DNA from 4 places in the Halomonas sp. MMH1-48 genome. Region 1 is predicted to be linked to each of the others. Evidence: predicted binding sites of a transcription regulator. Region 1 holds the regulator's gene; each other region holds the start of a gene.
The links. The regulator sigma-54, encoded in region 1, starts transcription at its own class of promoters, with help from an activator protein. The targets are predictions, from matches to a motif close to TGGCACNNNNNTTGCTNT.

Region 1 (2,200 bases):
ATGGCGGCATACATATCGTTATCGAGTGCCTCGGCATGAAGGTCAGCACCGGCGGCATGTAGCGTGCACGCTGCCTGCTGGCGCTCCTTTTCGACAGATAAGGTCACTTGTACCGTGGTGATATTGTCGTAGTGTCGTTCGACGCGTTCCAGCTTTTCGTTAACGTAGTCACGCAAGGCGTCAGTCAGTTCAACGTGATGACCAGTGATGTTTACTTGCATTGACGTGCTCCTTATCCATCGGGCTGTACTTCGATTGTAACCCTTTTTACGCTATTGCAAAGCCCTTGCGGTGAGTTTGTCACGACCAAGCGTTTAACTAGCGTAAACGGCGGCGCTCGCTCGAAGAGGGAATGCCCATCGACTCGCGATATTTCGCGACGGTACGTCGTGCCACGCTTATTCCGCCCTCTTCGAGAAGCGTCACCAAGCGACTATCGGAGAGCGGTTTGCCTGAGGGCTCCTCTTGAATGAGCTTTTTGATACGTGCGCGAATGGCCGTGCTCGAGTGGCTGTCGCCGCCGTCTTGGCCACTGACTTGACTGGAGAAAAAGTATTTCAACTCGAACACGCCACGCGGTGTATGAATGAACTTCTGTGTCGTCACGCGGGAAATGGTCGACTCATGCATCTCTACGGCTTCGGCGATGTCGGCCAAGATCAGCGGCTTCATGGCCTCTTCGCCGTGCTCTAGAAAGCCAATTTGGCGAGCGATGATTTCACGCCCCACGCGCAGCAAGGTGTCATTGCGGCTAGAGAGGCTTTTGATCAGCCAGCGCGCTTCTTGAAGGTGCTCTTTCAAGAACTGGTTGTCCTGGCTCTTGTCGGCGCGTTTGATCAAGCTGGCGTAGTCGGGTTGGATGCGTAGCCGTGGAAGAGCGTCCGGGTTGAGCTCTAAATGCCAGCCTTCGTTGTCATGGCGCACGACCAGATCGGGAGTGATGTAGCTATCGTCGGTCACGCCGTAGGCGCTGCCGGGTCGGGGGTCGAGGCTGCGAATTAATCGAATGACGTCATCCAACTGCTCATCGTCCAGGCTCAAACGGCGCTTGAGGAGGCGCATATCGTCTTTGCCTAGCGCCTCCAAAAACTGTCGTACCAGCCGTTTGGCTGGCATCAATAGCGGGGTGTCTTCCGGCAACGCAGCAAGTTGAAGCATCAGACATTCGCGCAGGTCGCGAGCGAATACGCCGGTCGGCTCGAACTGCTGCAAGCGCAGTAGGGTATTTTCCACTTCCCGTTGGCTCAAGCCGTCATGACCTTGTGCTTTGAGCCCTTCACGAATGTCGTTGAGCGGCTGGGTAAGATAACCATTGGCGTCCAGCGCATCGATCAGGCTCTCCGCAATTGCATATTCCCGTGAGCTGACATCGGTCATGGCCAGTTGCCACAGCAAATGGCCATGAAGGCTTTGGCCAGCGGCTTGGCGCTCGAAGTCGGGTCCTTCGCTACCACCGCTCAGACTGCCCATGTCTTGGTAGGTGTCCGACCAGTCGCTGTCGACGGAGAGTTCGTTGGGAATGCTGTCAGACCACTCGGCCTCTTGCGGCTCGCTGACTGCCTGCTCTCCAAACTCGTCCTCTTGCTCGAGCATAGGGTTGGCGTCAAGCGCTTGCTGAATTTCTTGACGGAGGTCCAGCGTAGAGAGCTGCAGCAGGGCAATGGCCTGTTGCAGCTGGGGTGTCATGGTCAGCTGTGTGCCGATACGCAATTGGAGAGAAGCTTTCATGACCATCTGAGAACCACTCGTTAATCAGAAAGCTCCACCCTAGAGCGAGTTATGGCTACGTGCAAGTGCAATAAGCATGCCACTAAAAGAAAAGTTTGGTCAGGCCTCGGTTTAGAGCCGGAAATCAGCGCCCAGATAGACGTCGCGAACCTTTTGGTTATTGAGAATCTCCTGGGCGTTCCCACTGGCGATGATGTGGCCATCGCCAACGATGTAGGCGATATCGCAAATATCCAGGGTTTCACGCACGTTGTGGTCGGTGATCAAGACGCCGATGTGGCGTTTTTTGAGTGCACGGATAATGGTTTTGATTTCGCCGACCGAAATAGGGTCGACCCCGGCAAAGGGTTCGTCGAGTAGAATGAACGCGGGCTCGGTGGCCAGCGACCGCGCGATCTCTACTCGACGGCGCTCGCCTCCTGAGAGGCTCATGCCTAGGTTGTCACGAATATGGGTGATATGAAAATCTTCG
Region 2 (2,200 bases), on a different contig from region 1:
TGCTGACAAACCCACCAAAGCGGTGCATCAATTCCAGCAGCGCGTCACGCTCGTGGTCGGGTAGCAGGCCTTCAAGAGGCCGTACACCTATACCGTCGTGGCTGGCGGTAAAGTTCAAGTAGGTACACTGCGGCGGCAATACCGGGAGGCTGTTCAACCACGTTTGTAGCGTCGTCGCTTCCCCGCGGGTCAGGGTATGCAGTAAAAGCGGGGGCAGGGCGAACTGATACACCATGTGGGCTTCGTCGGGAGTGCCCTGCGTCAACCGCTCCAAGCCGAAGTAGCTAATGTTTTCGGCGTGTGGCACGTTGGTTTCGGTAATTAACAGCGTGCCGGGCGCCACCTCATCCACGATAGCGCGCAGTAAGCGCACGACGGTATGGGTCTCTGGCAGATGGATGCACGGGGTGCCGAGCCGTTTCCATAGAAAGGCCACTGCATCCAGGCGAATGATGCGTACGCCTTGCTGCAGGTAGAACAGCAAAATGCCCACGAACTCGAGCAGCACGTCCGGGTTTTCGAAGTTGAGATCGATTTGATCTTCCGAAAAGGTAGCCCATACGTGGCGGGTGCCGCGACGCGTCGAGATCGGCACCAATAACGGGCTGCTGCGCGGGCGGGTGACCTGGGAAACGTCCGTGTCTGGCTCCACCTCTATGAAATAGTCGCGCCCGGGTAGGCTACCGGTGAGATAGTCGACGAACCAGAGCGACTCTCGGGAGACATGGTTGAGTACCAAGTCAGCCATCAAGTCGTAGTGGCTGGCTAGGGTTTGGACGTCCGACCACGCGCCCAGCTCACTATTGACCTCACGATAATGAATCACCGAAAAGCCGTCGTCGCTGCTCCAAGGGAAAAAGGGCAGCACGTGAACCCCACTGACGGTGTCTCCCAGATAACGTTGCAAAAACGTATCCAGCACGGCTAGCGGTGGCGTTCCTTCATCGACGATCGAGTCGCCGTAACAGATGACCCACTGATCCTTTTCGCTCCACATTGGTGCATCGACAGATTGACCGTTAACGGTCGGTGCAGCGTTTGCTCCCCCGCGAAAATGCGCGACGTGTTGACCTATTCGCCGCTGCACTTCCCCTGCGCGCGGGCCGTATAGCTGGGTGAGGTAGTGGTGAACGGTCTTTTCGAAAGCGGTCATAACGGGCGTCCTTTCAATCATCCTTCGACAAACGCTGCAGCTTGTGTGCCAAATCGTTACAATACGTTGAGATAGGGGCTGTATAACACCGCCATACGATAGCTCGGCGGGTCGGCTACCGCCGACAGCTGGCGATAAAACAGTTTACAAAATAGCGAAGGGCTCGTAGAGCACGCACCGTGACGCTGCGTCCCTTCGTTCAGGCTGACACGCTGCACGTACTGGTTTTAGTGCGTACTGATAATAGGTTGACTGCCATGCATTGCCCTTTTTGTGGTGCAAACGATACGAGAGTGACGGATTCCAGGCTGGTGGCAGAGGGTGACCAGGTGCGCCGACGCCGCCAGTGCGCCAGCTGCCATGAGCGTTTTACGACGTACGAGACCGCTGAGTTGATCATGCCGAGGGTGGTGAAGTCCGACGGTTCTCGCGAGAGTTTCGATGAAGCAAAGCTACGTGCGGGGATGCTCCGCGCACTGGAAAAACGCCCGGTCAGTGCCGAAGCGATCGAAGCCTCGGTAGAGCGCATTCGTCAAACGTTGCGCGCACGTGGTGACCGTGAGGTGAACGCCCGGGAGGTGGGCGAGGCGGTGATGAAAGCGTTACGTAGCCTCGACCAAGTGGCCTACATTCGTTTTGCCTCTGTATACCGCAAGTTTCAGGACCTGGATGAGTTTCGTGCTGAAATCGATCGGCTCTCCCAAGAGCCCTCCGATGAGCCGGCCGGGCAGGGATCACCGAACGGAGCGTCATGATGGGTGAGTTCTCCACTGCCGATCATCGCTACATGGCCCGCGCGATTCAGCTGGCCAAGCGGGGGCTTTACACCACCGACCCTAACCCAAGAGTGGGGTGCGTGATCGTGCGCTTCGATAGCGATGGAGATGCTCGCATCGTGGGGGAGGGGTATCACGTGCGGGCTGGGGAACCCCATGCCGAAATCCATGCGCTTCAAGCGGCAGGCAACGCTGCACAGGGCGCGACGGCGTACGTCACGTTAGAGCCGTGTTCTCACACGGGGCGCACGGGTCCTTGTGCCGTGGCCCT
Region 3 (2,200 bases), on a different contig from region 1:
CTGCCGCCACGCGTCGCACGTTCGCCCAGCGCGCCGCCCTTATTGGCGCTTCCCGCTGATGCCGATGCAGAGCCCAGTTCAGAGTGGAACCTGGTCGCATCGCTGACGGACAGTCGCCAGGCCAGGCGGCCGTCTCCCTCTTTGTCACAGCCGCTTCCCCGGTTGCCCACGCCACTGGTCCAGGTAGAAGCACCGTCGGAGGCACTGCCTTTGGCCGATTATATGGTGCTGCTCACGGACCGGCCGCCGGTGAACGTCCGCGAGGTGAGCGATGAGGCAATCAGTGGCGCGCTTGCGCTGATGGACAACCTCGCTGAACGGGTCGATACCTCGCCTTACTTACCCAACCTGGAGGGTGTCGAAGTCTCGCGTGTGGCAGAGGGAATTAGTCTGAGGGTGCAAGATAGGCTGCTGTTCCCTTCGGCAACCGCCGAACTGACCCAGGGAGGTGCCTCGCTGGTGGGTAGTCTGTTGGAAACGATCCAGCGTTACGAGGGGGAGGTGTGGGTCGAAGGCCACTCCGATAGCCAAACTATCAACACCCCGGAATTTTCGTCCAATTGGGCACTCTCCAGCGCCCGTGCCATCGCCATCGTCGAAGCCTTGGAAGCGGCTGGCGTTGCTGCAGAGCGCTTGCGAGCCGTGGGGTTAGCCGCGACGCAGCCGCTCGAAGACAACAGCACCGCAGAGGGTAGGGCGCGTAATCGCCGTGTCGAAGTCGTGATTCACGTAGAGTGATGTTTTCGTCGAAGGGGGATGTACTAAATGAGCGTGTGGGAGGAGTGAGCTGAAAAAAAAGCCCGCCGGGGGAGGCGGGCATGAAAGGGCTTGGCTCACTGCAGCCCACTGACATCAGGTGAGGGGGTGTACAAGGTTGTCAGTGGGTACAATTCGAGTATAGCTATTTGCGAGCGTTTGCCAAGGCCTTGTGCAACTTTTTTACAGGTATTTCACGACTAGATATTTCACGACTGGGGTTGTTTATGACGCCCTAAACCGCACTATGTTAGTGCATTTTAGGTGCTCTATTTTGGTGCTCTCGTAATCGGTCATGCCGATTCTTTTTTAAGTTTTTGATTTATTTTATATAAATAGTGTTGGCACACATTCTGCTTTATTGCTTATCTGAGAACGACGCCTGAGTAACGGCTTTTCAGATTGCGATAAGGTGGCGCCATGAACGAACACTCCCGCACGACACAGACTCCTCCCATGTTGGCGAGTCTTCCTCTCCAGCCTCTTGGAAGCCCTGATCCGGCGCTGACACCACGTTTGGTGGTGACCGATCTCGACGGGTCGCTGCTCGATCATCATAGCTACGATTTTTCGCCTGCAGCACCTTGGCTCGCACGCCTGAAACAGCTGGGCGTGCCGGTGATTCCGGTGACCAGCAAAACCCGTGCCGAACTAGTGACGTTGCGTGAGTCGCTGGGCCTGACCGCAACGCCATTCGTAGCGGAAAACGGCGCAGTGATTGGCTTGCCCCCAGGCTGGTGCCATGCGCGGCTGGATCGCCCTGGTAGCGGTCGAGATGGGGTGGTCGTCAAGCACACCGGCGTGGACGTTGGGTTCATCCGCGCGCGACTGAACGTGTGGCGCACGCGGCTGGGCGTGCGTTTCACTCGAATGAGCGAGCTCGATATCACTGAGGTCATGTCGCTGACGGGATTGGATGAGACGCGCGCGAGAGCTGCCCGACAGCGCGAAGGCAGCGAGCCGCTCATCTGGCAAGACGACGACACTGCCCTAAAAAATTTCCGCTTAGCGCTAGAGGGCGACGGCCTGATGCTGACTCAAGGTGGGCGTTTTTGGCATGTAATGGGCAACGCTTCGGATAAAGGCAGCGCCGTCGATTGGCTCATCAAGCGCTTTACTGCGCTGCGCGGCCGTCCGCCGCTATCTCTAGGCCTGGGCGATGGCCCCAACGATATATCCATGCTCGAGGCGGTCGATCAGGCCGTGGTCATCAAAGGGTGCCACGAACTGGCCGTCACCCCGTCGAATGAAGCGCTGTATCGCACTCGAGCGGCCGGACCCGCCGGCTGGGCCGAGGGGGTGGCCTACTGGTGGGGGCGAGACGACCGCCGACTAGCGGCGGCCCCAGTACTGCTAGCCGTCACGGCCTAACCCATCAAGAGGTTCGCGTATGAGTGACTTCCATCAAAACGGCGTCATCACCGATTTTCATAATCTTACCCGT
Region 4 (2,200 bases), on a different contig from region 1:
CGATGCGGTCGGGCACGTTCTGTACGCCGCCCAAACCGTCGGCAAAGCGCCCGGTGAGTACTTGCTCTATGACCGTGACCGGCTGGTTCAGGTAGTTCGTCGGAGCAATGGCTTCGGCAATCTCTGAGCGGTTGGCAGGGTCGGAGGAGTACTGGGTCGCGTCGATAATCGCACGAAGCAAAGCACCGTAGGTGTTCGGGTTCTCGCGGGCAAAGCGGGCGCTGGTGGCAAAGGCGCAGCAGGGGTGTCCGTCCCAAATCTCTTTGGTCAGCAGATGAATGAAGCCGATGCGTTCGAATACCGCGCGTTGGTTGAAGGGGTCGGGGGATAAGAAGCCGTCGATGTTGCCTGCCCGCAGGTTGGCGACCATCTCGGGCGGCGGAATCACGCGAATTTGAATATCTTGATCCGGATCCAAGCCGTGCTCGGCCACGTAGTAGCGCAGTAGGAAGTTGTGCATGGAGTACTCGAACGGTACGCCAAAGGTAAAGCCTTTCCACTGCTGCGGATCGCGCTTATCCAGGTGGTCGTTATGTAGCACGATGGCCTGGCCGTTGATGTTTTCTACCGCTGGCATGATGAATGGCTCGGGTGTAGAACCCGCACCGAGGGTCATGGCCAATGGCATGGGTGTCAGCATGTGTGCGGCATCGTATTCGCGGTTGAGAGATTTATCCCGCGCCACTGCCCACCCCGCGGTTTTGATGACCGAGACATCCAGGCCGTAGCGCTCATAAAAACCCATGGGGTGGGCCATGATGATGGGGGTAGCGCAGGTAATGGGAACGAAGCCCACATTAAGCTGGGTTTTCTCGAGCGGACCTAAACTCTCTTTGACGGCGGCTTTGATCGAATCTATGGGAAATAGGGTCGCTAACGCCGCGGCGGCCGTGCCGCCACCCACCAGCTTCATGAACTGACGGCGGTGCATGTCGCTATGGCCAAACATGCCGCGTACTAAGGCGCTTTCGACCACTCGATCCATAACGTCATCGGCGCTGCTTGGCGTTAACGATGGTGCCACTGCGTTTGTCTGATGCGGGGACCTAGCGCTGTTGGGTTGGGAGGGGGAGCACTGATGGCAATCGCACTGCCGTCCGTGAATCAGTGATTGGCGATGATCGAACGGGTTGCCAAGACTGCTGGGGTCGTTGTTCTCTTTCATGGACGTTCACCTCACAGGAGCAAAAGGGGTTTAAGCTGCGCCGTCTTGGTGCGTAACGATTCCCTGCGGCGCTATGTCCATAGATAGCGACTTATATGCCAAAACGAGTTTTTCTGATGTTTTTGTCCATGAGTCATAGGGTTACTGGTGTGAGAAGGCAGTCGCTGAGTCAACGAATTCGTCACGATTTTTCGTCAATGACGATATTTCGTTGTTTAAATAACGAAAATTCGTGATTGGCCCGCTGTTTGTATGGAAAGAGAGTCGTCCAGCTGGCTGCCAAGGAGCCTGTGATGCGTGGCACTTCCCACTCCTCGATCATCGAAACGCCCTTAACGCATATGGCCAGCCATACGCCGCTGGCCATGATCATCGTCGATCCGCTTAGCGATTCCCTGATCGATGCCAACCCTGCCGCCTGCCACTTGCTGCTCCTAGCGCGTGATCAAACCCTCACCACCCCCTTCAGTCACCGCTTGAGCGCCTCACTGCCGCTATGGGTCAGCTTTACCGACGAGGTACTAACGACCGGGCAAGGGTGGTCGGATGATTTAGTGCTGCTGGATAGCGCCCGCCAACCTCGTCGTGTCGAAGTCTATGGCCAACGCTTGCAGAGCGAATCGCAGCTATTGTTGACGTTGATCGATCGCAACAAGGCCGAACAGCGTCGTGCCAAGGCCGAGCTTAGCCGACAGCACCGGCAAGGGGAGGTGGGCTGGCAGCGGGTCGAGCAGGTGTTCGAGCGTATCGAAAAGCAGAATCAGCTGATTCTCAGCGCGGCCGGGGAGGGCATTTACGGCCTGGATGCCGATGGCAAAACCACCTTCGTCAATCCGGCCGCCGAGCGCATTCTTGGCTGGAGTACGGAGGATATGGTGGGCCACGATGCGCATCTGATGTTTCATCATACCCACGCCGATGGCAGCCACTTCCCCGTCCAGCAGTGCCCTATCCATGCCTCGTTTAGTGATGGTCAAGTGCACCATGTGGATGACGAAGTGTTCTGGCATAAAAATGGCGAGGCCATTCCCGTGG

Region 2: MHM37_RS09930 (sugar phosphorylase) is a predicted target of sigma-54. The motif match lies at 1,187-1,204, and genes of this name have one in related genera.
Region 3: MHM37_RS09895 (HAD-IIB family hydrolase) is a predicted target of sigma-54. The motif match lies at 1,099-1,116, and genes of this name have one in related genera.
Region 4: MHM37_RS07035 (CmpA/NrtA family ABC transporter substrate-binding protein) is a predicted target of sigma-54. The motif match lies at 1,249-1,266, and genes of this name have one in related genera.

What each region holds. Positions count from the first base shown of each region.
Region 1 is NZ_JAKRFL010000001.1:413,954-416,153, reverse strand. It holds gene raiA (ribosome-associated translation inhibitor RaiA) at 1-221, opposite strand, end outside; gene MHM37_RS01990 (RNA polymerase factor sigma-54) at 319-1,734, opposite strand; gene lptB (LPS export ABC transporter ATP-binding protein) at 1,840-2,200, opposite strand, start outside.
Region 2 is NZ_JAKRFL010000009.1:25,513-27,712, forward strand. It holds gene MHM37_RS09930 (sugar phosphorylase) at 1-1,153, opposite strand, end outside; gene nrdR (transcriptional regulator NrdR) at 1,411-1,908, shown strand; gene ribD (bifunctional diaminohydroxyphosphoribosylaminopyrimidine deaminase/5-amino-6-(5-phosphoribosylamino)uracil reductase RibD) at 1,908-2,200, shown strand, end outside.
Region 3 is NZ_JAKRFL010000009.1:16,932-19,131, forward strand. It holds gene MHM37_RS09890 (OmpA family protein) at 1-738, shown strand, start outside; gene MHM37_RS09895 (HAD-IIB family hydrolase) at 1,213-2,127, shown strand; gene MHM37_RS09900 (glycosyl transferase) at 2,147-2,200, shown strand, end outside.
Region 4 is NZ_JAKRFL010000005.1:121,017-123,216, reverse strand. It holds gene MHM37_RS07035 (CmpA/NrtA family ABC transporter substrate-binding protein) at 1-1,165, opposite strand, end outside; gene MHM37_RS07030 (sigma 54-interacting transcriptional regulator) at 1,459-2,200, shown strand, end outside.